Linked DNA regions of Planctomyces sp. SH-PL14. The protein of the gene in region 1 binds, or shares a complex with, the protein of each later gene. Links are inferred from orthologs where the notes say so. Each region holds a gene or a part of one and is shown in the gene's direction. Other genes may lie near its edges. The genes, in order: carA and carB.

Region 1 (15,033 bases):
GCTGCGGGCCGCGCTGCGGACCTACATCGCGGCATTGGGAGCCCGCTACGACGGCGATCCGCGGATCGCCTACATCACCGCCGGGCTGCTCGGGACGTGGGGAGAGTGGCACACCTACCCGCGCGGGGATCTGTGGGCCGCCAAGGAGGTGCAGGACGAGGTCCTGACCGCCTACGCCAAAGCGTTCCGGCAGACCCCGGTGCTGCTCCGCTATCCCGCCGGCCCGGGGAACGGCGAGCAGACGGCCAACGCCGACCGGCCGTTCGGATACCACGACGACTCCTTTGCCTGGGCGACGCTGGAGACCGGACGGAAACAGGACGACTGGTTCTATCTGGCGGCCCTTCGGCAGGCGGGACCGGCCGCGGTGGCGAAGTGGAAGACGCAGCCCATCGGCGGCGAGATCCGGCCGGAACTGTGGGGAAAGATCTTCGACGCCCGGCCCGGGATCCCGGAAGCACAGGACTTCGCCGAATGCGTCCGCCAGACCCACGCGACGTGGCTGATGGACACGGGGATGTTTCAGGAGACGCCAAGCCCTGACCGGTTCCGCCGCGCCGCAACGCAGGTGCAGGCGATGGGGTACGACTTCCACGTCATCCGGGCAGAGATCGCGCGGACCGGCGGCGAACTGTCGGTGACGGCGGACGTGGTCAACCGAGGGGTCGCGCCGTTCTACCGGGAGTGGACGCTGGAGCTGGGGCTGCTGGACGGGCAAGGGGCGGTCGTGAGTTCGGAGCCGGTCGACTGGTCGCTGACCCGGCTGCTCCCGGAGGCGCCACCGCGGAAGTGGTCGGCGCGGATCGGCGGTGCCGCCGCGGCGCGGCATGTCGCGCTGCGGGTGATCAATCCCCTGAAAGGAGGCAAGGTGTTTCACTTCGCGAACGAAGACCAGAATCGCCATGCGCCGGGATGGCTGACGCTGGGGCCGGTTCCGACCGGCCAATGAGCGGAGCCGCTCGTCCCGCCCCCACCGAGTCCGGCAGGAATTCTTTGGTGACGATGACGGCCGACGGTTAGCATGTTCATCGTCAGGGGGTTGCTCATCCTCAATCATGGAGACGGTCGTGTCGCGTTCCGGGTCCCGCGTCGCGGTGATGGCGTTGTGCGTGGCGTGCTTGCTGGCGGCGGCGAACGCTCCGTCCGAGTCGCCGCCGAAACCGAACCCCGCGGCGATCGTCGCCGGCGAGACGCTACGGGTGTCGGCAATTCGCGGCGTGGGACTCGGCGGACCGGGAGACAGGAAGGTTGACGACGCCCTCTGGCGGATCGTGACGATCCGCAACCAGCGATTTTCGCTGGCGACGTTCGCGGAGGCGCTGGAAGCGGTGCTCCAGGTTCCGGTGGTGATCGACCGGCTCTCCTTTGAAGAAGCGGGGCGGGACCTGACTGCGGAGTTTTCCGTCGACGTCTCCGAGACCACGGTCCATGAACTGCTCTCTTCCCTGGACGAAATCGAGGCGGGCTACAACATCCGGCACGGGCGGCTGGTGCTGCAGTATCGCTTTGAGGCGCTGGAAGCGCGGACTCTCCGGGTCTACAACGTCGCCAGCCTGAGCACGACGGTTCAGGAGAAGATCCGGGAGCTGGTCGTCGCCCATTGTTACGGGCCGTGGGACGCCGATGAGCCCGGGACAGGAACGATTCAGCAGCTGGGCACGAATCTCCTGGTCCGAACGAACCTTGCGGCGCAGGCGGAAGTGGAGACGTTCCTCAACCTGCTGGCGGCGAACGTCCCCGGCCCCGCGAAGTAGGAGAGGCCTCCGCCGCTGGCTGACGGTGTGGAGTGGGAAGTTCGATGCAGCTGACCGACTACCTCCTCGATCAGAATGATCTCGACTGGCAGACGGCATTTGGTCGGTGGAGTTGGCTGGTCCCCAGCGAGTTCACGCTGTGGATCGTTTCACGCTTCGCGGACTGCTTTCTCGTTCTCCCGGACAACAGCGTCCACATGCTGGAAGTCGCCGGTGGAACGTTGACGCGCCTCGCCGACAGCCGGGACGACTTCGCCTCCCGGATCGACAAGGGAAACAATGCCAACGAGTGGCTGTCGATTCCGCTCGTCGACAAGCTGGTCGCCTCTGGGGTTCATCTACAGCCCTTCCAATGTTACGGCTTCAAACAGCCGCCCGTCCTGGGCGGAAGATATACTCTCGACAACATCAGCCCGATTCCCCTAGTCGAGTACCTCTGCGCCTCCGGACACATCCATGAGCAACTGAAGGACCTGCCGGATGGGACCTCCGTCCGACTTGAGACCTCGCCGTAGGATGCAAACTGTTTATCGTGGCTGGAGGATGGGATGCTGGGTTTCGAGGACTTAGGCCGGCCTACGGCAGTGATCGGACAACGCTTTCCGCGGGAGACGACCGTGCGATTGATCCTTCTGTTTTGCCTCCTGGCCTGGACGCCCGCCGGCGCGGAGGAGTGGCGGGAGCTGTTCAACGGCCGGGACCTGTCGGGTTGGAAGGCTGACTACGACCCAGAGTCGTTCAAGGTTGTCGACGGGACGCTCCGCATCCAGGCGGCCGGCGAGAAATCGGCGCACCTGTTCTTCGTAGGGAGCGGGCCTGACGAGTTCGTGCGATTCAAGAACTTCGAGCTGCAGGCGGTCGTGCGGGCCGAGCCCAACTCGAACGGGGGGATCTTCGTGCATGCCGATCACGAGCTGCGGGACGCGGCCCGGCATCTGGCGAAGGGCTACGAGATTCAGCTCAACAGCACCGAGAAGGAGAAGCGGAAGACCGGGAGCCTGTATGCGATCGTCGACCTGGCGGAGTCACCCGTTAAGGAGACCGACTGGTTCCGGGTCAACGTGACCGTCCGGGACAAGCGGATCGTGATCCAGCTCGATGGCCAACAGGTCGTCGACTACACGGAGCCGGTCAACGTGGAACGGCCACCGACCCGCGCGGGCCGGCGCTTCTCCGCAGACGGAGGCGCCATCGCTCTCCAGGCGCACGACCGGGGAAGCGTATGGTACTTCAAGGAGATCCGCGTCAAGCCGCTCCCCTGATGACCACAAGAGTCTCCACCATTCCTCTGCGAGATCGGACTGGGGCCGTGGCGATCTTTCTAAGAGCCTATCCGAGAACCGTCTCGTGAATTGGCCCGCTCTGTGCATTTCGAGAAGTGTCTGCTCTCGAAAGGTGCATGGAGGTGTGCCCGTGGCTGCCAGCGACGCGTCAAAGTTTCACCAGATCTCCGATTCGCTCTGGGAACGGATCGAGCCCGCGCTCCCGGTTTACAAACCGAATTGTCGAGGGGACGTCCACGTCTGCCTCTACGCCGTGTTGTGACAGGCATCCTGTACGTGCTGCGGACGGGTTGCCAATGGAAGGCAATGCCCCAGGAGTTCGGCTCCGGCAGCGCCATTCACGCCTACTTCCAGGAGTGGGTCAGGCGCGGCCTGTTCCGCAAACTGTGGCGGGCCGCGCTTGAGGAATACGATGATCTGAAAGGGATCGACTGGGAGTGGCAGAGTCTGGATGGGGCCATGACCAAAGCGCCGCTCGGGGGGGAAAAAGACGGGGAAGAACCCCACAGATCGCGGGAAACTGGGGGTCAAACGCTCGGTGCTGACTGATGGCCGGGGTGTGCCGGTGGGAGTGGCCGTGGCCGGCGCCAACGTGCACGATCAGAAGTTGGTGGTCGAGACGTTCCAAAGGCTTCCCGTTCGCCGTCCCCCGGGACGACGTCGTCGTCAGCATCTGTGCGCGGACAAGGGCTATGACGCGCAGACAATCCGCCAGACGGCGGCCCGTCGAGGATACGTCGTCCATATCCCTCGGAAGGGGACCGAGCCTCCGCGTCCTGTGCGGCGACGAGGCCGGGCGCGACGGTGGGTGGTGGAACGGCTGCACTCGTGGACGAACCGCGCCCGACGCCTGCTGACCCGCTGGGAAAAGACCGCCGCCAACTATCTCGCACTTCTCCACCTGCAGTTCGCCATCACCGCTTGGAGGACTGCGGGGGTTCTCGGATAGGCTCTTAGCTCCACCCTTCGTCTTCGAGAAACGGTCAGCTCAAGATCAACGCCTCAGACCCTCGCCGCATGCGGAGCCGCGGATGAACATCAAGCTGAGACTGTGAGAACAAAACGAGAAGAACACTTAACACCGGACGCGGCCGCCACCTGAGTTGAAGGATGGCCCCTCGACTATTACAGTTTCAAGCTGAAGGTTTGGGCAGTCAGCTTTCCCAGAGGGCCATCTGATGTCTTTTCGCATTCTATCAATTGACGGCGGAGGAATTCGCGGGATCATTCCAGCAGCGCTTTTACAGCAACTGGAAGCCGATCTCGGAGACCGCCGACTTTGCGATGTCTTCGACATCATTGCTGGAACATCGACGGGATCCATTATTGCCGCGGGACTGGCGATCGGGAAGCGAGCCTCTGAGCTCTTGCAACTCTATGAAGGACAGTCCGACAATGCCTTGGCCGACGAGAGCCATGTTTTCAAGAAGTGGGCTGGCTCGTCATGGAACTGGTTCCCTTATTCGGAGTATCGAGACCCGCTCTACACCGCTTCCGGAATAAGAAGCCTTTTAAACACAAGGCTTGGCAATGCCACTATGCAAAGCGTGAAGACAAGGCTGTTGATTACGGCCATTGACGGACAGGCACGCACCCCCCGAGTTTTCGACAGCTTGGAACCAACGCATCAGCCATTGCTGCTTCGCGATATCTGCACAGCCTCTTCTGCAGCGCCGGTATATTTTCCTGGCTATCAGATGAGATTCGAAGACAATGAGCGAGTCTTCTTCGACGGTGGAATGGCCGCCAACAATCCTTCGACGTTGGCTGTCGGGCGGGCGATCAAGGCGGGCGAACTTCCGCAGGACATGACATTGGTTTCGATGGGGACCGGCTCCTCTGGCAAGGGCTTTCCACTCGGCGGATGCATAGACAGAGGCGGCTTCTTTTGGATGCGGCATCTCATCAACTGGATGTTTGACATGAGCAGCCATCACGCGGAAGATCTTGTCCGCTGCTGGTTGCCGTTGGACCAGTACTATCGCTGGCAAATTCCATTGACACTGGCGAACGACAAGCTTGACGACTGCTCGAAAACAAACCTCGACAATCTCAAGTTGGACGCCAGCAACTATCGAGGACAGGACCTCCCTCGCTGGAACAGAATGGTCGACTGCTTGAAGACGGCGAAGAATAAAGCATTCACACTCGATGGCGTATGGGACTCTGAGTTTACTGCCGTCGACATGGATGGCAGCGAAGAGACTTACAATGATAAAGTCCAGATCACCTCTTCGGGGAACGCTTACAAAGGCGTCACAACCGACCAGACAGCCGAAATCACGTACACATTTGAGGGAGAGCTAAAGTATCCGATTCTCACCGGGAAGTGGCGTAGCAGCAAGCGTCCGTTTGACGGAGTGTTTCAATTCCGCATCATGGCGGACGACGTGCTTCGACTGGAAGGACGATGGATCGGCTCGGCCAATGTGGACCTGAATTATGGGAGGTGGGTCTTAACAAAGCCGTTCGGCACCTGACTTCGCCGGCCGCAGTGACACGGCGTCATGAATCAGTTCATCCGCCGGCAGTGCTGCCCAGGCGTGCATTCCAACCTCGGCTTGATGGGCATGCTTGTCGAGCCGCGCGCCACACGAATCATCCTGGCCCATCCCGGCGAGCTCCGGATCATCGCTCTGCTTACCCGGAAGTTCGACCACCTCGATGCGAGGTCCTGGCCGAAATGCTCGCCGGATGCCACTGCGGGTGCTTTGACCCGCAGTGCCGAGTTCGAGTTGGATGCCCAATCACTGCTGGCCCAAAGCTGGCAGCAGTGACACCCGCTCGAACACCGCGCCCGCCGGCACGGTAACCATAGCTCAATCCCACTACTCCACGGCCGCCCGGTCCAGCGGGTCGCTGACGGCCACCGGGCCCAGGGGCCTCGCCGCTGGCTACTTGCGCTTGCCCAGCGGAACGTAGTCGCGGACGTCGCTGCCGGTGTAGATCTGGCGGGGGCGGGCGATCTTCTGTTCGCTGTCCTGCAGCATCTCGGACCACTGGGCGAGCCAGCCGGCCGCACGCGGGATGGCGAACAGCACCGGGAAGATCGACATCGGGAGGCCCATCGCTTCGTAGATGAGGCCGGAGTAGAAGTCGACGTTCGGGTAGAGCTTCCGCTTGACGAAGTACTCTTCGTTGAGAGCGATCTTTTCGAGCTCGATCGCGATGTCGAGAAGCGGGTTGCGGCCCGTGACGGCGAAGACTTCGTCCGCCGTCCGCTTGATGATCTTGGCCCGCGGGTCGTAGTTCTTGTAGATCCGGTGGCCGAAGCCCATCAGCTTCCGCTTGCCCGCCTTCACCTCTTCGATGAAGCCCGGCACGTTCTTGACGTGGCCGATCTCCTGAAGCATGTTCAGGACTGCCTCGTTGGCGCCGCCGTGGAGCGGGCCGTAGAGGGCCGCCGCGGCGCCGGCGAGGGCGCTGTAGGGGTCCGCTTCCGAGGAGCCGATCGCCCGCATGGCGTTCGTGCTGCAGTTCTGCTCGTGGTCGGCGTGGAGGATGAACAGGATGTCGAGGGCCCGGGCGAGCACCTGGTGCGGCTCGTACGGGTTGTCGGTCATCTTGAACATCATCGCCAGGAAGTTGGCGGTGTAGCCCAGGCGGTTGTGCGGGTAGTTGTACGGGCGGCCCTGGCAGTGCCGGTACGAGAAGGCGGCGATCGTGGGGGCCTTGGCGATCAGCCGGTGGATCTGCTTCATCCGGCATTCGGGATCGCGGACGTTCTTGGCGTCCGGATAGAACGTCGACATCGCCGCGACGGTGCTGATGAACATCCCCATGGGATGTGCGTCGTAGCGGAAGCCCTCCATGAGCTGCTTGACGTTCTCGTGCACCACGGTGTGCTGCGAGATCGAGGTTTCCCACTCCTGGAGCTGGGACTCGTTGGGGAGGTCGCCGTGCAGGAGGAGGTAGGCAACCTCAAGGTAGGTGCTGTGCTCGGCGAGCTGTTCGATCGGGTAGCCGCGGTAGCGGAGGATCCCCTTGTCGCCGTCGATGTCGGTGATGGCGGAGCGGGTCGACGCGGTGTTGAGGAACGCCGGGTCGTAGGCCATCAGCCCGAAGTCGTCCGCACCGGTCTTGATCTGCTTCAGATCGGTGGAGCGGATCGTGCCGTCGACGATCGGAATCTCGTAGGTCTTGCCGGTCCGGTTGTCTTGAATCGTCAGCGTGTCGGGCATGGGGTGTCCGTAAGAAATCGGCGCGTGCAACCGGGTCGATGGTAGCCGGGCGACCGCGTTTCAGCCACTTCATCGGCGAGGATTCGCGGGGACCGCCAATCAATGGGGTCGACTCGACAAAATCCAACGAATTTCCGAGGAAATCCTGACCAAATCGAGAGGTTGGCGGCCCCCTCCGGATGCCCGGCGGATCAGCCGGCTTCTCCCGGCGACGGCGACGACTCCGGCATCACGAGCAGCAGCTCCGCCTCGCCGGTGCGGGCCGAGATCCAGCACTCCTCGAGACCGGCCGGGAGGAGCCGCAACTGGATCCCCGGCACCTCCTCCTCGAAGCCGTTTCCCCGCAGGCGGAGTTCGCCGCGGATCGTGCAGAGGACGCGCATCGGGCCGGGAGGGAGGCGGAACGGTTTGGTGCCGACGGTCCAGTGTTCGACCTGGAACGGAGCGTCGAGGTAGCGGAAGAACCGCGGAGTCTGCTCCTGCTCCCGGAGGACGCCGGGCCAGTGCGTCATCACCGCTTTGGGAGCGGCCCAGCGGACGGAGGCCAGGGCCTTGGCGACATGGAGTTCCCGCGGGCGGCCGTCGGGGCCGAGGCGGTTCCAGTCGAAGAGGCGGTACGTGAGGTCCGAGGGGGTCTGGATTTCCCAGGCCGTGATCCCCTTGCAGGAGTGGACGACTCCGGGACGGATCAGGATGAAGTCCCCGACCGAGGGGCGGCTGCGGACGAAGAGTCGGTCGAGGGTTTCGTCCGGGACGGGAGGCGGGCCTGCGGCGTTGGCGGTGAGGGCCGCCAGGTCCTCCGCGGTCACGCCCGGCCGCGTCCCCAGGAGGAGTTCGGCGTCGGGCTCGGTGTGGAGGACGTACCAGGCTTCGGTCTTGCCGGGGGAGCCCTCGGCGTTCTGGCGGGCCTGGAGGTCGTCGGGATGGAGCTGGATCGACGTCCAGTCGCGGCAGTCGAGGAGTTTGATGAGGAGCGGGAAGTCCCCCGCGTCTTCGGTGGAGTCGCGTCCGGTGAGGGCGCTGCGCCAAAGTCGATCGAACCCTTGCCCTGCGAGCGCCGCCGGCATGGCGACGCGGCTGATGTGCATGGGGTGGGTGCTGAGTTCCCAGGACTCGCCGACGGGCTGGTTTGGGGGGAGGTTCCGGCCGAGGGTTTCCAGATGTCGGCTGCCCCAGACCTGCGGTCGCAGGTAGGGAACGAACGACATCGGGAGGGGGGGAACAACGGGCATGCGTTGGGCAAATGGGGGGCGTCGCCCGGGAGTGGGCGGCCATTCTTGAACGCTAGCTTCTTGGTGGGCGGTGGGACAGGTTTGATGCGTGGCGAATCTACGAATCCGCCGCGATTACCGAGAGAGGTGTTTTTGAACCGGGTCCAGGGGCACCCCTGGTGGGGGATGCAAGGGGGCAACGCCCTCTTGCCCGCCGGAGGCCTGGCCGTCGAGAGATGCCTGAAGGAGTTTGTGTCCAAACGCGGACAACGTGCCGTATGCCCCCTCACCAACCGGCGGGGATTGCAAAGCGCGTGGTGAGTCCTCAACGCCGGTACCACAAAGGGCACGTCCGTTGCTTACCACGGTTCCTCGTGAAAGCGCCTCCGGCGGCAAGGGGGTGAGACCCCCTTGACCCCGGCTGCCGTGGCACGTTGGATTTGAGCGAGCATCGCTGTGCTGGCAAGGACGCGGTTTGAGCAAACGTCACTACTGCTTGGGGAGCTCGACAATCCCCTTCCAGCCCGGCGGTGCGGAACGTCCATGCTGGGCAATACGCAGCGTCAGAAAGTCCTGCGCCTGATCCGCCGAAGGCATCGCGTGCAGACACCGGTACGCCTGGTCCCAACGGCCGGCAATAAAGTGCTCGACCCCCTGCTCGTACTGGGCCAGATGCTCGTCCGTCAGGTCCGGATAGTCCGCATGCGGAAGCAGCAACTCCGTCACCACCAGCGGCGTCTCCATCCCGTACGGCAGAACCCGGGCCAGCCGCCGCGTCCGCCCCTCCTCTTTCGAAAGCCGCGTCCGCGCAATCTCGGCGGTCGGCTCGTCCAGCAGGATCGGAACGCGGAGCTGCTTCGTCATCCCTTCCAGGCGGCTGGCCAGGTTCACGACGGGCCCGAAGACCGTCACGGTGACCCGATCGCTCGTCCCGATCTTCCCCGCGACGGCTCGGCCGTGGGCGATGCCGATCCCCATCTCGAAGTCGGCCAGCGGATGCTCCGGCGTCTGCTGGATCGCCGCGAACGCCTTGCGGATCGCCAGCGCCGCCCGACACGCATTGAGCGGCGCCTCGTCACTGGCAAAGGGCCAGCCCCAGAACCCCAGCGCCGCGTCGCCGAGGAAATCCCCCGTGACGCCGCCGTGCGCCAGGATCTCACCCGTCATGAGCTGCAGCGCCCGGCTCACTCGGTCGAGCAGGCCGTGCAGGTCCCCCGCCGATGACTCGGCCCGATGGCTGAAGCCGCGGAGGTCGCAGAACAGGACCGTCACGTCGCACTCGCGGGGATTGAGGATGTCGGTGTCGAACGTCCCTTCACCCGAACGCTCGATCGCCGCGAGGATCGGGGGCGAGAGAAACTGACGCAGGACCGAGAGCGTCCCTTCCATCCGGTTTTGCCGCTCGATCGAATTCAGGACGTCCGCCAGGAGCTCGGTGAATTTGACATCGGCCTGGAGGTGTGGAGCGCCCGACCGCGAGTCCTGGCCGGGGAGCGGGGCGAAGCGGCCCCCGACGTACAGCGCACACTGCTGGCCCCGGACTTCTCCGACCGGCGTGCAGTAGGCCCAGTCGAACTCCCCCGAGACCGTGTAGTCGTGGACCACGGCGTCGGAGCTGTCCCACAGATGAAGGATCGTCTGCGACTGCTCGACCGTTTCCGCGATGAGCCGCCGACTGGGACGGAAAGCGCCGGCGGTCTCGCGCCGCCGCTCCCAGCTGCGGAGCTGAACATGGCCGGACTTGTTCATCGAGACGATCGCGACCGCCTCCGCGTTGCGGACTCCGGTGAGGAGCAGGTTCACAAGCCGGGAGTCCCGCTCCGCCTCCGACCTCGCCCCCCAGATGATGTCCGGGAGCCGCGAGAGGACTTCGATCCGGCGGTCGGGGTCCTCGTACCGGACCTGTTCGAGCTGCTTGCGGGTGAAGACGACCTCTTCGACCGGCGAGTCCTTGGCGCTGCTCGACTCCGACTCGCCGCGGGAGACGGCAAACTGCGTCTCGCCGATGACAAATGCCTCGCCCCCCGAGAGCCGCCCTTCGGTGATCTCCTCGCCGCTGATGTAGACGGGGTTGCGGGCGTCGGGCTCGCGGACGAGGCGCACGGAGCCGTCCTCGACGTGCAGCGTCACATGGAGGCGGGAGAGCGACTGCTCCCACGGGACCGGGATCTGGGCGTCCCCCGTGCGGCCAATGGTGTACGCCTGCCCCCGAAGAAGCGGATGCCGCACGCGGAGCCTGGGCTCAGGACCGACGACGATCAGTTGCAGCACAAAGGTCTCCTGACGTCCCGCCGGGCGGCCTCGGCGTGGAGGAGCGGGGAGCCGGGGGGCCGGAACCGGGACACCTGGGGCCGCGCTCCGATGAGGAATCCGCGGCGCATCCGCCGCGGAATTCTACCGCCGAACCCGCCCCCCTCGAAGCGAGCCTCGGCGGTCAGCGGTTTTCCAACGGTTTTCGGCGGTGCATGACATCGCCGACAGCTTCTCTCGCACGCGGGAGAGAACGCGCCGAGACGCTTTCGGCCCCCCGGGGGATATGATAGAAACCGTCCGAAAATTCCCTCGCGCTCCCGGTGCGCCCGCCCGTCGATCCTGCGACGCGGATTTCGCCTCCCGGGACGGTGTGCGGGGGACATTCGCCCCATCCGGCGAGAGGGAGAAACGTTGATGTCGAAACCTGCGAAGCTGGCCCTGGCGGATGGGACAGTCTTTACGGGGCAGTCCTTCGGAGCGGATGCCGAAGTCTGCGGGGAAGTCTGCTTCAACACGAGCATGACGGGGTATCAGGAGATCCTGACCGACCCCTCCTACAATGGGCAGATCGTCTGCATGACGTATCCGCTCATCGGGAACTACGGCATCAATTCCGAAGACGTCGAGAGCGGACGGCTGGCGATCCGCGGCTTCATTGCCAAGGAAGTCTGCAAGGAGCCGAGCAACTACCGCTCGCAGGAATCGCTCTCCGACTACCTCAAGCGGAACGGCATCCCCGGCATCGAAGGGATCGACACACGGGCTCTCGTGCGGCGGCTGCGGGTGAACGGCGCCATGACCGGAGTCCTCTCTTCGGTCGATCTGGACGACGCTTCGCTCGTTCAAAAGGCCCGGAGCTGGAACATCGTCGGACACGACCTCGTTCGGGAGGTCTCTCCGAAGCAGGCGTCCGAGTGGAAGGACGGGGTTCACGATCTCGAACGCGATCCGACGACGCCCAAGACCTTCAGCGGTGACAAGTCCGGAACGCTGCCGCACGTGGTGGCTCTCGACTACGGCATGAAGTGGAACATCCCCCGGCACCTCGCCGAGATGGGCTGCCGTGTCACCGTCATGCCGGGGACCTCCTCGGCCGATGAAGTCCTGGCTCAGAACCCGGATGGCGTGTTCCTCTCGAACGGCCCCGGCGACCCGCGGCCCCTCGACTACGCGGTCGAGACGATCCAGGGACTGCTCGGGAAGAAGCCGGTTTTCGGGATCTGCCTGGGACACCAGCTCCTTGGGCTGGCTCTCGGCGGCGAGATCTACAAGCTCAAGTTCGGCCACCGCGGCGGGAACCAGCCAGTCCTCAACAAGGACACGGGCCGTGTGGAGATCACCTCGCAGAACCACGGTTTTGCTCTCGCGCCGGACAAGCTGCCGTCCGACGTGGAAGTGACCCACATCAACCTCAACGACGACACCGTCGAGGGGATCCGCTCGAAGTCCAAGGGGGCGTTCAGCGTGCAGTACCATCCGGAAGCGTCCGCGGGTCCGCACGACAGCCATTACCTGTTCGGCGAGTTCCGGAAGATGATGGTCGGGGCGAAGTAGTTCTCGCCGGCACGGTTCTGCTGGCTCAAACCCAACTTGTGACGGCAGCCGGGGTCAAGGGGGTCACCCCTTGCCGCCGGAGGCGCTTCCATGAGGAACCGTGGTAAGCAACGGGCGTCCCCTTTGTGGTACCAGCTTTGAGGACTCCCTCCCGCCACACCGCTGGCTTTGCAATCCCCGCGGGTTGGTGAGGGGGGCATCCGCCACGTCGTCCGCGCTTGGACACTCGCTCCTTCAGAGAGATCGAGACGAGACGGGCCTCCGGCGGGCAAAGGGGGCCAAAAAACAACACAGGCCCCCTTGCATCCCCCACCAAGGGCGAGCCCCTGGACCCCGGCGACCTGACGCTGGTCTTTACACTTGGGCCCACGCTTTCGACACTGAAGCCAACTTCAGCTCCCCCGCCATCCCCACCAAGGATTCTGCGATGCGCGTCGTTCTGGCCAGAGGATTCGCAACGGCCACCCTCCTGCTCACCACCCTCATCGCGGTCTGCCGCGGCGAAGACCTCAAGACGACGACCTCACTCCGCTTCGTCCCCGCCGACGCCGGCTTCTACATGTCGTCGATGCGGCTCGAAGAACAGTACAACAAGTTCATCAAGAGCCGCGCCTACGACCGCCTCTACAACATGCCGAGCGTCCAGCTCGGCCTCAACCTCCTCCAGGCCCAGTACCGCTCCAAAACCTTCGCCCCCCTCCGCGACTTCCTCAAGAAGAAGGCCAACAAGGACCTCGTCGACCTCCTCCAGGACGCCGGAACGCAGGAGATCTTCGCCTACAGCGATCCGGCACTGATCGAGTCGTTCGCCCTCATCCAGGAGATCAGCAACGACGTCCGGTTCGCCCAGATGCAGGCGGGAATCGCTGGCGAAGAGGACGAGGAAGCCCAGAAGAAGGTCATTCGCGAAATCGTGGCCCGGCTTCTCAAGAGCAAGGACAAGCTCCGGTTCTCCCCCATTGTCTTCGGTGCCAAAATCACCAAGCCCGAGGTCGCCCGCGCCCAACTCGACCGGCTGGAAAAGATGGCGGACGAGAACCTCCCGTCGATCGAGCAGGCCAAGTTCGAAGTCAGCCGACAGCAGATCGCCGGCGGCGATTTCCTGACGATCTCCCTCGCCCTCAAATCGATCGACTGGACGGACCTGGAATCCGAGATCGACGAAGATGTCGCCGAGGAGGTCAAGCCGCTCCTCGACCACCTCAAGAGCAAGACCCTGCTCGTCTCGCTCGGTGTCCGCGACGGCTACTTCTTCTTCACCGCCGGAGAGTCCAACGATCACCTCAAGCTGCTCGGCCAGGGGAAGACCCTCGCCGACGTTCCGGACTTCCAGAAGATCTTCCCGCACCAGGACCAGAAGATCACGAACATCTGGTACTCCAGCCGGCGGCTGATCGAGATCCAGCAGCAGGCGGCCGCGGGCCAGATCATGGCCCTTTCGGGAGTGGTCCGGCAGGCGATGGACGCCTCGAACACGCCGGACGCCACCAAGGAGGCCTTCGAGAAGGATCTCAAGTCCCTCGAAGAGCGGGTGAAGCAGGAGACGACCGGAACGCCGCACGCGACCGTCGGCTGCTCCTTCCTCACCGACCGCGGAACGGAGTCGTTCCAGTACGAGGTGGGCGGGGTGGGCAAGCAGACGGGAACGCCGCTGCCGATCCTCTCGCACGTCGGGGGCTCGCCGCTGCTCTTCGCGGTGACCCGCAGCCAGGCTTCGCCCGACGAGTACAAGGAGATGCGGCCGACGCTGCAGCGGATCCTCGGCTATGTCGACACCACGGTCCTCAGCAACATCGATGAGGATGACAAGGGGGAGTATGAGCACTTCCGGCAGCTGGCCGTTCCGTATCTCAAGCGGTTCGACGTGCTGCTCGGAGATTACTTTGTTCCGGCCCTGCAGGACGGGCAGATCGGGCTGGTCATCGACGCCAAGGCGACGTCAACCCAGTGGTTCCGCGACATGCCGGAGGCTTCGGAGCCGCTGCCGATGCTGGAGCTGGGGATCGTTCTGGGACTGAGCGATCAGGACAAGTTCCTGTCCGGGATGGACCAGCTTTACACGTTTGTCGGCGACCTGATGAAGACGATCCAGGCCGAGAGTCCGGACGACCTGCCGGAAATCGATCTGCCGGCGTGGTCGGAGCGGGGCGTGGCGGGCGGCAATGTGTATCTGATCGAGATTCCGAAAGCGGCGGGTGTGGATGACCAGTTGGCCGGCACTTTGGGTGTGGGGTCCAGCTACGCGATCTTCACGACGTCGATTCCGCAGGCGGAACGAGTGATCCTGGAGAAGCCGTTCCAGTTCGAGGGGCCGCTGGCCGGGAAGACGAATCTGCTGTCGGTCCAGCATGTGAACTTTGCGGGGTTCATCGACGCCCTTGTCCCGTGGATCAACTATGGGTTTGCCCAGATCCCGCAGGAAGAGGGAGCGGCCTCGGGCTTTGGGGTGAACGCGATTCACGGGCAGGTGGAGAGTGTGCTGTCCGTGCTGCGGTGTTACCGGGGGACGACGGCGATCCGGTACGCGGAGAAGGATGCGATCGTGACGCACACGGAATCGCGGTTTGTGGACCTGGAAGAGCAGCAGTAGGGTTAGACACCGTCATTGCCGGCGCGACCTTGCTGGCTCAAACCCAACGTGCGACGGCAGTCTGGGGTCAAGGGGGCTGTGTTGTCTTCTTGGCCCCCTTGCCGCCGGAGGCACTCCTGTGAGGAACCGTGGGACACAACAGATGTCCCCATTGTGGTACCGGCACTGAGGACTCCGCGCTCACTCTGCAATTCCCGCGGGTTGGTG
Region 2 (16,039 bases), 2.1 Mb from region 1 along the record:
GGTTGCTTCGAAGATCGCCGCGTCGTCGCCGTAGTTGGCGCCCGGGGCGACGCCGAGACCGCCGACGAGGCCGGCGCACAGGTCGCTCAGGATGTCCCCGTACAGGTTCTCGGTCAGGATCACGTCATACTGCTCAGGCTTCTGCACGAGCTGCATGCACATGTTGTCGATGAGCCGCTCCATGTAGGGGAGCTTGCCCTTGGTGTCGGCGACCTTGCCGACGAGGGTCGGGTCGGCCTGCACGCCGACGGCGAGGTCTTCCTGCTCGAACTTGGCGCCGTAGGCGACGGCGACCGCGCGGGTCTCGTCGTACCACAGGCCGTCGGTGAACTTCATGATGTTCGCCTTGCAGACGCTCGTCACCGACTTGCGGTTGTTCTTGACGGCGTAGTTGAAGGCGAAGTCGGCGATCTTGCGGGTCCCTTCGACCGAGATCGGCTTGATGCTGATGCCGGTCGTCTTCTCGCCCGTCTTGATCTTCTTGCCTGTGGCGATCTCGTTGATCTTCTTCAGGAGGTCGATGGTCTTCGCATCGCCCGCCTGGAACTCGACGCCGGCGTACAGGTCTTCCGTGTTCTCACGGACGAGGACCAGGTCGACGGAGCTCCCCGAGAAGCTGGTGCGGACACCCTTGTAGATCCGGCAGGGGCGGACGCAGGCGTACAGGTTCAGTTCCTGCCGCAGGAAGACGTTGACGCTGCGGAACCCCTTGCCGATGGGAGTCGTGATCGGGGCCTTGAGGGCGACCTTGTTCTTGCGGATCGACTCGAGAACGCTGTCGGGCACCTTCCCCTTGGCTTCGATGACCTCGATGCCGCACTCCTGCACGTCCCAGTTGATCTTCACGCCTGTGGCTTCGACACAGCGCTTGGTGGCTTCGGCGATCTCCGGTCCGATCCCGTCTCCGGGGAGCAGGGTGACGTTGTACATGGTTTCTCCAGCAGGAATTCCGTCGTTTCGAGGGCCGAGCGAATCTGCTCCCGAACGCGCGAACAGGTCGCGATTTTGCGAGCGGGCGACGGTATCAGACCGATTTTCGCGATGCAAGGAGGGGAGTTGTCAGTCGCAAGTTCTCAGTTGTCAGTCATCAGTTCCCAGCCAGGGGATGTCTCTGACTGATGACTGAAAACCTGAAACGAAAACCTCTCTCATACCGACCGTTCCAGGCACCAGACGAAGACCCCCTTGGCCACGTGCATCCGGTTCTCTGCCTGGGGGAAGACGATGCTGCGGGGGCCGTCGACGACCTCGTCGGTGACTTCCAGACCCCGGCGTGCCGGGAGGCAGTGCATGAACTTGGCCTTGGGGCCGGCCGACTTCATCAGCCGCGCGTTCACCTGATAGTTGGCGAAGATCTTGCTGCGGGAGTCCTTCTCCTCTTCCTGACCCATGCTGGCCCAGACGTCGGTGTAGACCACGTCCGCCCCCCGGACCGCCGCCTGCGGGTCCGCAAACTGCTCGACTTCGAGTTTGGGGAACTTCTTCTTCAGGGACTTGAGGAAGGCCGGCTTGAGCTGGTAGCCCTCCGGGGCGCCGATGGAGAACGCCATCCCCAGGTGACCGCACACCTCCGCCAGCGAAACCGCGACGTTGTTCCCATCGCCGATGTACGCCAGCTTCACCCCGTCGATCCGCCCGAGCGCCTCGCCGATCGTGAAGGCATCGGTCAGCGCCTGGCAGGGGTGGGAGTCGTCCGAAAGGCCGTTGACGACCGGCTTGCCGGAGTACTTCGCAAAGTCGTCGATGAGCTGCTGCGAGAAGGTCCGCAGGACGATCACGTCGGAATAGCCGCCGATCACCTTGGCGACGTCCGACTGCGCCTCGCGCCCCTCGAGTCCGGCATCCTTCCGTCCGAGGAAGATGCTGCTTCCGCCGAGGTGGTCCATCGCCGCTTCGAAGCTCAGACGCGTCCGGAGCGAGGGCTTCTCGAAGATCTGCGTCAGGACGTGTCCCTTGAGGATGTCCGGGCGGTCTCCCTGGCTCCAGCGTGTCTTGAGTTCGGAGGAGAGGTTCAGGATCTCGCGGACGTCGGCGGAGCGGATTTCGTTGAGGGAGGTCAAGTGTCGCATGTCAAACGCTCAATCAATGACAATTCTGGTGAGGACACTTCAAAGGGGGAGGGGGGCCGCAGACAACAGAATCGAAAACAGAGAAGGGTTCGTTAGGACGGCGTCGAACCCTTGAAGATTTTTCGCTGGATGTTGGGGTGGAACGGCGTCCACGGCGACTGCGAGTTCGGGTCCGCCTGGATCAGCGTCGCGAACTCGTTCACCTTGGCATCCAGGTTGTCGAGGTGATGCAGCGCGATCGCCTCGGGGGTCATCGGCAGCCGGGCACTCCCGTGCTCATAACTGCCGTGGTGGCTGAGGATCATGTGCCGGATCCGCAGGCTCAGTTCCTCAGGGAAGTCGCGTCCGAACCGCTCGGCGAACTCCTGCGCCTTGACGTCGAACATCTCGACGCCGATCGCCAGGTGGCCGAGGAGCTGCCCTTCGTCCGAGTAGCCGAAGGTGGGGTCCCAGGTCAGTTCGCGGATCTTGCCGATGTCGTGCAGGAACGCCCCGACGAGGAGCAGGTTCGAATCGACTTTGGGGTAGAGGTCCGCAATCCGGGTGATTGTCTCCAGCAGGTTGACGACGTGTTCCAGCAGTCCGCCGCGGTAGGCGTGGTGCAGGCGGATGCCGGCCGGCGCCTGGGAAAGCGGCTCGGTGATCGCGGGATCGTCGAGGAAGCAGGACATCAGCCCGCGGAGATCCGACTGCGGGATAGCGAGGAGGATGTCGCGAAGGCGGGACAGGAGGCGGTCGGTGTCCTGGCTCGTCGTCTGGACGAAGTCGGACTGCTGGAGGCCCGCTTCGTCGACGGCGTCGATTTTGGTCAGGATGACTTGGACGTTTCCCTGGTAGAGCTGGGTTTTCCCGCGGATGCGGACGTACTGGCCCGGCTGCAGGTGCGCGACCTGTCCTTCGGAGACGTTCCAGAAGAAGGCGCTGATCTGGCCCGTTTTGTCCCGAAGCTGGGCGAGGAGGTACAGGTCCGCGTTCCGATTGGCCCGGAGCTGGCGGTCTGCCAGCAGGTAGACCTCGTCGACGAGGGCGCCATCGGTCAGGGTGTTTACAAACTGCCGCGCCATCAGAGCCTTCTCGACATGCCCTCCGAGACAGTTGCCCGATCCCGAAACGCGAAGGGAAAACAAAAAAGTGTAATAATCCTCACTCGACACGCAACGCCAGCCGCAGGCGAGGATGCTCTATTGGGCGACCTGACCGGGGTCCAGGGGGTACCCCTGGTGGGGGATGCAAGGGGGCAACGCCCTCTTGCCCGCCGAAGGCCCTCTTGTCGAGAGATGTCTGAAGGAGGGCATGTCCAAGCGCGGGCACCGTGCCGTATGCCCCCTCACCAACCCGCGGGAATTGCAAAGCCAGCGGTGAATCCTCAACGTCGGTACCACAAAGGGGACGTCCGTTGTGTCCCACGGTTCCGCGACGAAAATGCCTCCGGCGGCAAGGGGGCGTGGCCCCCTTGACCCCCAGGCGGCCGTGGCACATTGGGTTTGAGCTAGGGGCGTCCGTCCGGCAAGAACTGTGTTCGAAACGGGTTAAAAGGGAGACGCAACGCATCGCCGCGACTTGTGTCCTTCTCACCGTTGACCGAGGATGCCACCACTGCGGGCTCACCTGTTTTCATGTCGTGGAGTGCAGCAATGACGGGACGCGAAGCGATCAAGTCCGCCCTCGAAGGAACCCGCAAGATCCTCGAATGGTTCGTCAAGGACTTCAGCGACGAGGACCTCCTCGTCCGCCCGCTGCCGAACGCCAACCACGCCGCCTGGCAGATCGGCAACGTCATCTCGGGGGACGTCTACTTCGTCCAGTTCGAAGTCCCGACCGCCAAGATGCCCGAACTGCCCGCCGGTTTCATGGAGCAGCACGGTCCCGAAGGAGCGTCCAAGGACACCGGCTTCCTGACCAAGCAGGAGTATCTCGATCTGTTCGCCCAGGTCCGGGCCGGAACGATCGCGGCCCTGATGTCGCTGACCGATGGCGACCTCGACAAGCCGTCTTCCGAGAAGATGCGTCCGTTCTCCCCCACCGTCGGCAGCGTCTTTCAACTCGCTTCCGATCACACGCTGATGCACGCCGGCCAGTTCAGCGTCATCCGCCGCAAGCTCGGCAAGCCGATCCTGATGTAACCGGCTCCAACCGGACATCGTGGCCCGCCCGGTTGTCGCTGTTCTCGATTGCGAGTTCGCGCAAACGATGCGCGCTCAAGTTTCGACGGATTCTGGATGTCCTGTCGGATAAGCCGCTCGATTAGATGCAGGCTTGGAAATCTCCGGGTTGCCGGGGCGCGGCCCGCCGGAACAATTCGGCCGGACCGAATCAGGCCGACGGAGAGGTTGTGGACACGATGAGTGAAGCGACGGAGCAGGGGGCCGGCCCGCCGGGATCCGGAATGAGAATGGACGTCGGGGCCGCGGCCGGGCTGGGCCTGTTGCTGGCCATCGCCTACGTCGGTTTCGTGAGCCTGGGGCTTCCCGACCCGGTGGCAGGAGTCGCTTGGCCGTTCGTCCGGCAGGAGTTCGCTCTGCCGCAGCGCGGGTTCGGTCTGACCTTCATCGCTCTTGGTGCCGGATATTGCCTGTCGAGTTTCCTCGGCGGGAAACTGACGCCCGCCCTCGGTCTGGGGAACCTGCTGTGGATCAGCAGCGGTCTGGTCTCTCTGGCGATGTTCGGCAACGCTCTGGCCCCGGTGTGGGGAGTTATGATCGCGTGCTCGGTCGTCTGGGGACTTGGGTCGGGAGGGATCGACGCCGGGCTCAACGCGTACGTCTCGCGGCACTTCTCGGCCCGGCACGTGAACTGGCTGCATGCCTGCTATAGCCTCGGCGCCACTTTGGGCCCGCTCCTGATGACCCTGATGATCTCCACTCTCAGTTCGTGGCGGCTCGGCTACGCCCTTGTCGGCGGAATCCTCCTGGCGATGACGGTGATGTTCCTGGCGACGCGGGACCGGTGGACCGATCCGGTCCCCGCCTCCGCCGACGCGACCGCGACCTCGCCAGTCGGCCTCTGGGCCGCCCTGGGGCACCTGCTCGTCTGGCTCCAGATCTGCTTGTTCTTTCTCTATACGGGCCTGGAGTTCACAGTCGGTCAGTGGTGCTTTTCCGTCCTGACCGGGTCCCGGGGCGTTTCACCGGAGGTCGCCGGCGCGATGACCAGCGGCTACTACGCCGCGATCGGCGTCGGCCGCGTCCTGACCGGGGCGATCAGTCACCGGATCGGTCTCGACACGCTCGTCCGCCTCGCGATGGCGACCGCCGTCGCCGGGGTGGGGCTGTTCGCATTTGGCGGGAGCCCGGCCTCCTTGCCCGGCCTGCTCCTCGTGGGACTGGGGCTGGCTCCGGTCTTTCCGTGCCTGATGTCTCGAACGCCGCAGAGACTTGGCCACGACGTCGCCGTCCACGCTGTCGGTTTTCAGGTCAGCGCCGCGATGCTCGGCGCGGCGACGCCCGGCCTGGTCGGACTGTTCGTCGACCGGATGGGACTGGAACTGATCCCGCGCTTCGCGCTCGTGCTGGCGGGGCTTCTGTTCGTGACGCACGAGGTCCTCCTTCGCCGGCAGCCGCAGCAGGCAGTCGACACGGACGGCGCTGAGAACGCCGGGGCCGTCGAAAGCGTCCTCTGAGGGGAAACATCACCTTCGACATCGGGATGGCGCACGCGGGGCGCTCTCGCGTCCGCGTTCATCGGTGTTCGCCGGCAGCTGAACGCCTCTGGTCGCTGCTCTTCAGCCGATTCCTCTTGACGGTGTTTACAGGTGTAAATACTTTCTGACGTCGTGGAGGCGTGGCCCATGACGGAAGCGGTGGAACTGTCGGATGCCGAGTGGCAGGTCATGAACCTGATCTGGGAGCGGCATCCCATCACGGCTCAGGACGTGATCGGAACGCTCGCGGAGCCCTGCCGATGGTCCCCGGCCACGGTGCGGACGATGCTCCACCGCCTGGTGAAAAAGGGGGCGCTGCACTTCACGCCCGAAGGAAACCGCTACTGGTACCGCGCCGCGGTCCGACGGGCCGATTGCGTCCGGAAGGCCGCGCGATCGTTTCTTGACCGCGTCTTCAGCGGCGAAGCGGCTCCGCTCCTGGCCCACTTCGTCCGCACGGCCAAGTTCACCCCGGACGAACTCGCGGAACTCCGCAGACTTCTCGATCAACAGGAAGGTTGAATCATGGATGTCGGAATGCTCATGGAATGGAGTCTCTGGTTCGCCTGGAGCATCGTTCGAGCGGCGGTCCTCACGATTCCCGTCTTCGTGCTGGCGGTTGTGGTGACCGGGCTGGGCCGACGTTGGCTGGCTCCCTGGGTCCGCTGGTCGATCTGGTCGCTGGTCCTCGTCCGTCTGTTGATGCCGGTCAGCATCGGCAGTCCGCTCAGCCTGCAACGACTTCTTGGAAGCGATTGGTCGGAAGTGACGGAGGAGACGCAGAGTTTCGACCCGTTGCCGAATCCGGAAGACGGTGTAAGAGCCTCGACGACCCGCGACCTCGTTTTCGCCGAGGCGATCTCTCCGGGGAGCAGCATCTCGGCTGCTCCGACTGCTGACGATGTTCGGTTCGCCGACGCCGCTGAGATCGCACTGGCCGCTCTCCTCGCCGGAATGGCGATCATGGGACTCTGGACTCTGATCACGACGGTCCGGCTCCGCCTCTGGCTCCGGCGCGGCACCGAATGCGGTCGCGAGGACTGGCTGCAGATGCTGGCCGAAGGACGGAAGCGGTTCGGGATCTTTCGCCTCGTCGAGCTGCGGACCTTGCCGGGGCTGGGGAGTCCGGCGACCTGCGGATGGCTGCAGCCGACGATCCTTCTCCCGGAGGACATGCTCGATTGGTCCCCGGCCGAGATGCGGCACATTCTGTGGCACGAACTGGCCCATATCCGGCGGCGGGACGTGGCAACGAGCGGGGTCCTGGCGATCGCGAGGATTCTCCATTGGTGGAATCCCGTCTTCTGGTGGACTCAGCGATGCTGGCTCCTCGAACGGGAGCTCGCCTGTGACGCGATGGTCCTCCGACATCTCGAACGGGGCGATGCCCCCCAGTATGGGGAAACGCTGCTGCGAGTCCTCGAGCGTCTCGTTGGCCGCGGGCGGGGGATCGCGTCGCTCGCTCCAGGGTTTGTCTTCTTTCTCGGAAGGAAGCGAGCCGTTCGCCGTCGTCTCGCGGAGCTGTCGCGATCGGCTGCTCCGGAGACGAGAGGGCGCCGGTGGGTGGGCTGCGGCGCGGTCGTCTGCCTGGCCCTGATCAGTCTGACGGACCCTGTCCGCGCCAGGCCGGCGCCGCGGCCGACCGGCATCGCTCTTCCGGCCGAGACCGTCTGGACTCTCCTTCCCGCGGAGCCGCCTCTGGATATCGCGCGGGAAACCCGGGAGTACCAGCTGCGTCCGGCGATCGACCGCTATCTGCGGGACGAACCGAAGGAGAAGCCGGAGGCGATTGTGCAGGACATGGAACATGTCTTCCGGGCGTTGCTGCAGACGCCTCGGGAGGCCCGCGCCGAATTCCAGGCAGGACATCCCATCCCATTCTCGAAGGACGGAAGCTCCTATGAAGTCCGCGGCGAAACCCTCATCGTGCGAGGGACGGCCGAGCAACACGAGGAGATTGCAGCGCTGCTGGCCCGGTGGAGTCGGGACAACCGGCAGCAGATCGGCGTTGTCGCCCGGTTGGCGTCGACCAGTCTCTCGCTGGAGGAACTGCTTCCCGGTCCGGGAGGAACGGTCCTGAGCATGCCGGTTGGGCAGGAACAGCCCGACCTGGGAACGATGGCGGCTTGGACCCGGCATGACGTTCCGGCCTTTGTGCGGGTTCTCAGCGACGCGGAGATGCGGCACCTGATGCGGAAACTCCAGAGCGCCCGGGACAGCAATGTCTTGTTTGCTCCCAAGATTCTGACCTACGACGGCCAGTCCGCCTCCGTCCAGATGGGGTCGATCAGGCCGTTCGTGACGGGACTGCAGACCGGAGCGGCGAGCCGCCTGGAGCCGGTGGTTTCCGAGTTCACCGTGGGACCCGTTGTCCAGGTCCGCCCGATGATCGAGGAGGACGGAGGGACGCGGCTCGTCGTCCAGTGTCGCATCACCGAGGTCGCGGATGTCGATCACCTGAGCATGACCCACGACGGAAAGTCGGTCACGCTCCAGGTTCCGCACGTCTCGTCGTTGCAGATTTCGACGGCTCAGTCGATCCCGGCGGGGCACACGCTGCTCGTCGCTCCTCTGGAGAGGGACGCGACTGGGAACGTCTATGTGGCGTTCTTCTCCGCCGAGCAACTGCCCTGAACAAGGCGGGCGTCTCCCTGCGCCGGCAAAGTCCGTCGAGCGACTCTCCACGGAGCTGCGTGGATCTCGAGATGCGTAAGGCAAGCTCGTCTGAGCCGCGGCGAACAACCTCTCCTTGACAGAAATCCCGCACCGGGGAAGACTGAACCTGAATCTTGGGCGGCGTGAGACGCGGGGCCGCGTGGGCGAAAGCGAGGCCTCTCGTGAACTGCGCGTGACCGTTGGGCAATTCATTGTGGGAGAGGATCGTTGGCCCGGAAGAAACAGCCCAGCCAACCCATCGGGTGGATCGTGGCGGCGACCGCCGCGTTCGGCATCGCGGTCGGGGTCGTGCTGGCCGTGGTCTTGAGTTCCAGGGGGGAGCCCACCGCCGCCGCCGCCGCACCGCCGGCGGACGATCCGACCGTGCCCGCCCGGGCCGAGCAGGTCAAGTTGCAGGAACGGCTTCGGGAGCTCAGTGACGCCAATGCTGCCCGGGAGGCGGAGCTGTCCGCCAAGCGGGAGGAACTGGTGCGTCAGCAGCAGGAGTACGAGGTCCTGACGGGGCAGACGGCGCCGCTGTGACTGGAACAGACCGGCCCTCGGAGCGGCCGGGAAGGTGAGAATCGTTTTGAAGAGCGGCTGTGATTGGAAGGGGCCCATGAGCCTTCTGCGTTTCGCGACAGGGTGGCGGGGGACCGGCTGGCTGATGCCCGCCGCTGTCGCCGTGCTCCTCGGGACGCTCGTGGCGCACGGACAGGGGCCGAGCGAGGGACGGCCGGACGGGATTCCGAAGTCGGCGAAGCGTCCCGCGGGACAGGCTCCCCCTCCGGCGGATCAGCCGGCACGGCCGGGGGGAGCGGTTGGCGGCGGCGGTGCCGTCGATCCCGTGGAGACCATCCCGCTCCCTCCTCCCAAGACCGAGCTCGAGGCGGTCCAGCGACGCAACGACGAACTGCGGCGGCAGATCGAGCGGGCCGAGGCGTTCCAGCGGCAGATGGCCTCTGAAACGCCGAAGATCGAAAATTCGATCGCGTCGCTCCGGGCCGAGATCGAGAATCTCCGCGAGTGGAAAAAGGCGACGTTCGTCCTGGGGGATCCGCGGGGGACGGTGGCCGCCGCGATCCGGATCGACGGCGAGCGGTTTCTGGTCCAGGGGATCGCCGAAGGACGGCGGGTGTCGCCGCACCTCGCGGCCGCGGCCAAGGACCGGATCGTCTGCGTCGCGACTCAGGCCGGGCGCGACCTGGCCCGTCGGATCGCAAGTTCGTGCCGTCGCGGAGACGCAATCCAGGACGCGCTGCTGGAGGAGCTCAAGACCAAGGTCTGGAAGACACACCCGCTCCTTCCGCTGGCGGACGCGGGCGGGTTGCGGTTTGTCGTCTTTCGCGATGCGCAGAAACGGTCGCATCAGCAGATCGGCGTCTTCAGCAAGGTCGAAGGGGAAACGCTCTTCTACCAGCCGATCGGACGGGATGTCCGCCAGATCGATCGCAGCCGGATCGAGCCGGGAACCCTCCGCGCCGACGTGGGGGCGGACATCCTGGACGCCGTCGACGGGGACGCGACGTTCCTCGATTACTGCGTCCTGAGCGCGGCGCATGAGCTGTCCCAGATCGGCAAACTGCCGGGCCACATGGCCATCGGCGTCCGCGTCGAGCTCGACGGGATCTCGGGGAGCCTGCAGGATCAGTCCCGACTCCTCGTCCGCAGGGGGGACAGCAACGACTTCTTCCGGTGCGCGGGGATTCCGTTCTTCGACTTTGCGTTCGAATACACGACCTATCTGGCCGATCCCAACGCCGCCCTGAAGGAGCTGGCCCGCGGGATCGAGGACTCGCTCTACACCAAGCTCCACACCGCCGGGTTTCCCGTGGTCGAACTGGAGAACATCGAGTCGCTGCGGAAGCAGCCCGGTGACGTCCCGTCCTCGGAAATGGGGGCGGCGCTCAACGCCACGCACCTGCTCGTCGCCGAAGTCGGCCCGTCGCGGCGGAGCGGCATGTACCGTCTCTCGGTCCGCCTCATCGACAGCTACCGGGGGAACGTCGTCTGGGCGATCGACTCGGAGCCGACGCTCCCTCCGCACGACCCGAGCAACCCCCTGTTCCTGAAGTCCGGCCGGCTTGCCACGATCCGGTCCGTGAAGGACCTGCCGGAGGCCCAGGTTGTCCCGCTGGAAGGGATGGAGTCTCCGCTCCTTGTTCCGTTGGCCCGCGCCAACAGCCGGCCCCTGAGTCAGCTGGTCTTGCTGGAAGCGAGCCCTCCGGGAGAGGTTCGGTATCGCTCCCTCTTCAGCCGCAGGACCCTTACGCTTCCCGAGCGGCTCGTGTCGGTGCATGCCTCCGAGCCCTCGGAAGAGCCGAAGTTCCCCAAGACGGTCGTCGTCCGCCCGGTCGAGAAGGGGGTCGATCAGGTCGCGGACGAATCGATGCTCGAGTCGCAGCTGACGCGGGCGGTCATCTGGGCGATCGCGTCCGCCTCTATGACGCCGGCCGGCCGGATCGTCGAGGAACTCGAGGAGGGGAGGGCGTTTCGCATCTCGCTCGGTTCCCAGGACGGAATTCAGAAGGAGACGCTGCTGCGGATTCTGCGGCCCGGCCCCGGTCGGCCCGCGACGGACGCCGCGGCGGCGCTCTCCGGAGCGCCCTCGTCGGAGGAGTGTCCGCTCCCGATCACGTTCAAGGTCCGGACCCTGGATGCCGACTCGTGCGTCGTCGTCCCGATCCGGATGGGGTTGGAAATCGATGCGGAGTGGAACGACGGCCGCCTGACTCCCCGGCTGGGAGACATCGTTTACAACCCCTGCGAGCGGCCGCGGAAGTTCGCGGTCTTTCCTCCCGAGGACCGGCTGCGGGACGTGGCCGGAGTCGAGTTCGGCCGGATGCCGGTCTCGAAGCAGCAGAAGATCATGATCGACCAGCAGACCCTGGCCGCCACGATCCGCAGCAAGATCGTCACGAGCTTCGTGAACCTGCATGCGGCGTTCTCGGACGAGGGAATCTACGAGGACGATCCCGCCTGTCCCCTGCGGGATCGCCGGTTTCGCTGGAAGCTGCTGAACGTCCAGAAGACGTGCGAGCAGGTGGCGGCCAAGGGGGCGACGCACGCCATCGGGGGCTACATCAAGCCCGATCGGACCACGTTCGAAAACAACGTCCGGTATGAAGTCGAACTCGTCGTCTTCGAGCTCCACCGCGATGCGAACGGACAGTGGAGCATGACCGACACCAACATCCAGCTCCCCCGGCTGCGGCTGGGGGCCAAGCTCTGGGATTGACCCGTTCCGGGGCTGGCTCGAAGGGATCGCCGGGCCGTTAACGGAAAATCCATCTCGGCCAGGGAAGCCGTTTCAGAATGCCTCCGCATGCAAATCCCCCCCTCGGCGCGGGCCGTCGCCGAGGGAGCAACGCTTGCAATCCCACCCTCGATTTCTACAGTTTCCGAAATTTCGCGCCCCCGCGATCTCCCCACTCCCCCCTCCGTCGCCCCCCTGACGGAAACACTTCGGTGCCTTCGGGGTGATCGTCCGCGCGGAGCCTGACTGCCGGCCGTCTGTCCGCATGGCAATGTGCCACCGGAGCGGGCGGCCCCCACCAGCCTCCAGCAGAAGCCTGCCGTGCCCCGTCGCAACGACATCAAGAAGATTCTCATCATCGGCTCCGGCCCGATCGTCATCGGTCAGGCATGCGAGTTCGATTACTCCGGCACACAGGCCTGCAAGGCCCTGCGCGATGAGGGCTACGAGGTCGTCCTGGTCAACTCGAACCCGGCGACGATCATGACCGACCCGGGGACGGCCGATGCGACCTACATCGAGCCGATCACCTGGCAGTACGTCGCCGAGATCATCAAGAAGGAGCGGCCCGACGCCCTCCTGCCGACGCTCGGCGGCCAGACCGGCCTCAACACGGCGATGGACCTCTACCGCCGCGGGATTCTGGAGCAGCTGGGCGTCGAGATGATCGGGGCCAAGGCGGACGTCATCGCCAAGGCGGAAGGGCGGGAGTCCTTCAAGCAGGCGATGATCAAAATCGGCCTGGACGTCCCCCGCTCGCGGACGGTCCATACGATCGAAGAAGGCCGCGAAGCCCTGCGGGAAATCGGCCTCCCGATCATCATCCGCGCCAGCTACACGCTCGGCGGGACCGGCGGCGGGATCGCCTACAACAAAGAAGAGTTCGAAGACAAGGTCCGCAACGGCCTGGCGCTCTCCCCCGTCAGCGAAGTGCTCCTCGAGGAATCGGTCCTCGGCTGGAAGGAGTACGAGATGGAGGTGATGCGGGACAAGGCGGACAACGTCGTCATCATCTGTGCGATCGAGAACTTCGACCCGATGGGGGTCCACACCGGGGACTCGATCACCGTCGCGCCGGCCCAGACGCTGACGGACAAGGAATACCAGCGGATGCGGGACGCGACGATCGCGGTCATGCGCGAGATCGGTGTCGAGACCGGGGGTTCGAACGTCCAGTTCGCGATCGATCCCAAGACGGGGCGGATGACGGTCATCGAGATGAACCCCCGCGTCAGCCGCTCGAGCGCCCTGGCCTCGAAGGCGACCGGCTTCCCGATCGCCAAGATCGCCGCCAAGCTGGCGGTCGGCTATACGCTCGACGAAATCCCGAACGACATCACGCGGGAGACGCTCGCCTGCTTCGAGCCGACGATCGACTACGTCGTCACCAAGATCCCGCGGTGGACCTTCGAAAAGTTCCCGGACGCCGACCCGACCCTGACGGTCCAGATGAAGTCGGTCGGGGAGACGATGGCAATCGGCCGGACCTTCAAGGAGTCGTTCCAGAAGGCGCTCCGTGGTCTCGAGATCGGCCAGTTCGGCCTCGGCGGCGGGGCCAAGGACCTGTGGGGGAGCGACCAGCAGCCGGACGTCGCGGAGATCCGCAACAAGCTCGCCACGCCGAATGCCGAACGGGTGTTCTACATCCGCTATGCGTTCAAGGCGGGGATGAGTGTGGAGGATGTCTTCCAGCTCACGAACATCGACCCGTGGTTCCTGCGGAGCATGTGGGATCTCGTGGCGACGGAGCAGGAGATTCACTCCGCCGGCCGGATCGAGAATCTCTCGGCCGAGCAACTCCTCCGTTACAAACAGCGGGGCTTCTCCGACAAGCAGATCGCGTGGTGGCTCGGCTCGACGGAGCTGCAGGTTCGCCGCTACCGCAAGGACAAGGGGGTCATCGCGACCTTCAAGCAGGTCGATACCTGCGCCGCGGAGTTCGAAGCCTACACCCCGTACTACTACTCGACCTACGAGACCGAGGACGAGGCACCCAGCCGCCGGAAATTCGGCCCCGAGGGACGCGGGCTCCAGACGCTCGACGGCCAGCCGGTCGCCGGAAAAGAAGGCGTGACCGCGTCGGCGGTCAATGTCCAGGCGTCGACCGGCCACCAGCGGCGGGTCATGATCCTCGGCGGCGGGCCGAACCGGATCGGGCAGGGGATCGAGTTTGACTACTGCTGTTGCCAGGCGTCGTTCGCCATGCGGGAGCTCGGCATCGAGTCGATCATGGTCAACTCGAATCCCGAGACCGTCTCGACCGATTACGACACCTCGGACGTCCTGTTCTTCGAGCCGCTGACGACCGAAGACGTCCTCAACATCCACGACCGTCTCCAGCCGGACGGCGTCATCGTCCAGTTCGGCGGCCAGACGCCGCTGAACCTCGCCAAGGGGCTCGAAGCGGCGGGCGTCCCGATCATCGGCACGAGCCCGGCGATGATCGACGTCGCCGAAGACCGCGAGAAATTCAAGGAGCTGCTGAACAACCTCGGCCTCCGGCAGCCCCCGAACGGGACCGCCGACAAGGTCGAAGAGGCGATCGATTCCGCCCAGCACATCGGCTATCCAGTGTTGGTCCGCCCGAGCTTCGTCCTCGGCGGCCGCGGCATGGAGATCTGCTACGACGATGACCAGGTCCTCCGCTTCATGAAAGAAGCGGTCCAGATCTCGCCGGACCACCCGGTCCTGATCGACAAGTTCCTGGAGGACGCGATCGAGGTCGACGTCGACGCCATCTCGGACGGCGAGACGACCCTCGTCGGCGGGGTCATGGAGCATATCGAAGAGGCGGGCGTCCACAGCGGCGACTCGGCCTGCGCCCTGCCGCCGTTTTCGCTTCCCCAGGCGGTGATCGAGGAGATCAAGGACGCGACCTACAAGCTGGCCAAGGCGCTCAGCGTCCGCGGCCTGATGAATATCCAGTTCGCGGTGAAGCGGGAAGGTTCGGCCCACACCGTCTACGTCCTGGAAGTGAATCCGCGGGCCTCACGGACCTCGCCGTTCGTCTCCAAGGCGACGAATCTGTCGCTGGCCCGGATGGCCGCCAAGGTGATGGCCGGGGTGAGCCTGAAAGAGCAGGGGATCACCCAGGAGGTCTGGCCGCACTACACCTCGGTCAAGGAGAGCGTCTTCCCGTTCTCCCGGTTCCAGGGGGTGGACATCATCCTCGGCCCCGAGATGCGGAGCACCGGCGAGGTGATGGGGATCGATATGGAGTTCCCTGCGGCCTTCGCCAAGAGCCAGCTTGCCGCCGGGGTGAAGATCCCGACGGAAGGGACCGTCTTCATCAGCATGGCGAAGAACCACAAGGAAGCGATCGTCGAGCCCGCCCGCCGCCTGCGGGAGCTGGGCTTCAAGATCCTCAGCACCGCTGGAACCGCCAAGGTCCTCCAGCAGGCGGGGATCGAGGTCGAAACCGTCCGCAAGCTTCAGGAGGGCCGTCCGAACCTCCTCGACCACATGGCGAACGGCCAGGTCCAGATCATCTTCAACACGCCGAGTGGCAAGGGAGCCCGCAGCGACGAAGGCCGCATCCGCGCCAGCGCCGTGATCCAGGGGGTTCCCTGCGTGACGACGCTCCCCGGCTGCCACGCGATGGTCAAGGCGATCGAGTACCAGATCGCCCACCCGCAGCCGCAGGTGCAGGCCCTCCAGACGTGGGCCAAGTCGCTGAAGTAGCAGCGTCTCGGATCGAGAGCACTTCGCCCCCTGATGAACGGATCTGTCCGTTCGCCAGGGGGCGATTGTCATTCGGCAGCCCTCCTGGTGGCTCGGCAGCGAGGAGGGGCCCAAGGACGTTCGCGTCGCTTGAGCTCTCGCGGGCACTTTGCCATTGTGGTCGCATCAGCTCTTGTTGTTGCGACGTGAGGCGGCGATGCGGACGGCGATCTGGTTGGCTTCGATGGTCCTGATTTCCCGGTCGCTGATGGCGGCGGAGCCGTCGGCTCCAACGGGATCGCCCGAAATCGTCGCCGCGACCTCCCGTCTCGAGCACCTCTGGGGCGAGGGAGAATTCACCGAGGGGGCGGCCTGCGGGCCGGACGGGGCGATCTACTTCAGCGATATCCCGGATGCCAATCCGGGGAAGATCTACCGCTTCGATCCCGCCACGAAGAAGGTGACCGTCCACTGCGCCGAGAGCCGCAAGAGCAACGGGCTGGCCTTCACGAAGGACGGCCGCCTTCTCGCCGCCTGCGGGGCGAACGACGGTGGTCGGTCCTTGTGCGAGATCACCGCCGAGGGGAAAGTCGTTCCGGTTGTCGACCGCTTCGGCGGGAAGGTCCTGAACGCTCCCAACGATCTCGATGTCGACGCGGCCGGGAACGTCTACTTCAGCGACCCATTCTACGTCGGGAAAGAGCCGCTCGAGCTCGATCACATGAGCGTGTTCTTTGTCGACGGGAAGACGAAGGCGGT

What was found.
Region 2: the proteins of carA (region 1) and carB are in contact, whole or in part, in a solved structure (PDB 1KEE), measured with the Escherichia coli proteins. The link is inferred for Planctomyces sp. SH-PL14 from one-to-one orthologs.

What each region holds. Positions count from the first base shown.
Region 1 is NZ_CP011270.1:4,926,047-4,941,079, reverse strand. Bases 10,281-13,166 are described here. They hold carA (glutamine-hydrolyzing carbamoyl-phosphate synthase small subunit), read left to right. Parts: upstream 10,281-11,096; coding sequence 11,097-12,236; downstream 12,237-13,166. Other genes in these bases: VT03_RS18785 (hypothetical protein), read left to right, coding at 12,664-13,166; VT03_RS18795 (adenylate/guanylate cyclase domain-containing protein), read right to left, coding at 10,281-10,700. In the rest of the region: VT03_RS18840 (DUF4832 domain-containing protein), read left to right, coding at 1-949; VT03_RS18835 (hypothetical protein), read left to right, coding at 1,068-1,754; VT03_RS18830 (T6SS immunity protein Tdi1 domain-containing protein), read left to right, coding at 1,799-2,269; VT03_RS18825 (DUF1080 domain-containing protein), read left to right, coding at 2,372-3,016; VT03_RS18815 (patatin-like phospholipase family protein), read left to right, coding at 4,216-5,517; VT03_RS33635 (hypothetical protein), read left to right, coding at 5,545-5,814; VT03_RS18805 (citrate synthase), read right to left, coding at 5,932-7,218; VT03_RS18800 (type I phosphomannose isomerase catalytic subunit), read right to left, coding at 7,410-8,450; more of VT03_RS18795, read right to left, coding at 8,919-10,280; more of VT03_RS18785, read left to right, coding at 13,167-14,826. UniProt on the Escherichia coli protein: Small subunit of the glutamine-dependent carbamoyl phosphate synthetase (CPSase).
Region 2 is NZ_CP011270.1:6,996,316-7,012,354, forward strand. What follows is about bases 11,610-15,501. They hold carB (carbamoyl-phosphate synthase large subunit), read left to right. Parts: upstream 11,610-11,941; coding sequence 11,942-15,301; downstream 15,302-15,501. Other genes in these bases: VT03_RS26935 (SMP-30/gluconolactonase/LRE family protein), read left to right, coding at 15,498-15,501. Outside these bases: VT03_RS26885 (isocitrate/isopropylmalate dehydrogenase family protein), read right to left, coding at 1-930; argF (ornithine carbamoyltransferase), read right to left, coding at 1,149-2,069; VT03_RS26895 (3'-5' exoribonuclease YhaM family protein), read right to left, coding at 2,162-3,133; VT03_RS26900 (DinB family protein), read left to right, coding at 3,704-4,192; VT03_RS26905 (MFS transporter), read left to right, coding at 4,411-5,688; VT03_RS26910 (BlaI/MecI/CopY family transcriptional regulator), read left to right, coding at 5,857-6,231; VT03_RS26915 (M56 family metallopeptidase), read left to right, coding at 6,235-8,343; VT03_RS26920 (hypothetical protein), read left to right, coding at 8,593-8,907; VT03_RS26925 (hypothetical protein), read left to right, coding at 8,984-11,602; more of VT03_RS26935, read left to right, coding at 15,502-16,039. UniProt on the Escherichia coli protein: Large subunit of the glutamine-dependent carbamoyl phosphate synthetase (CPSase).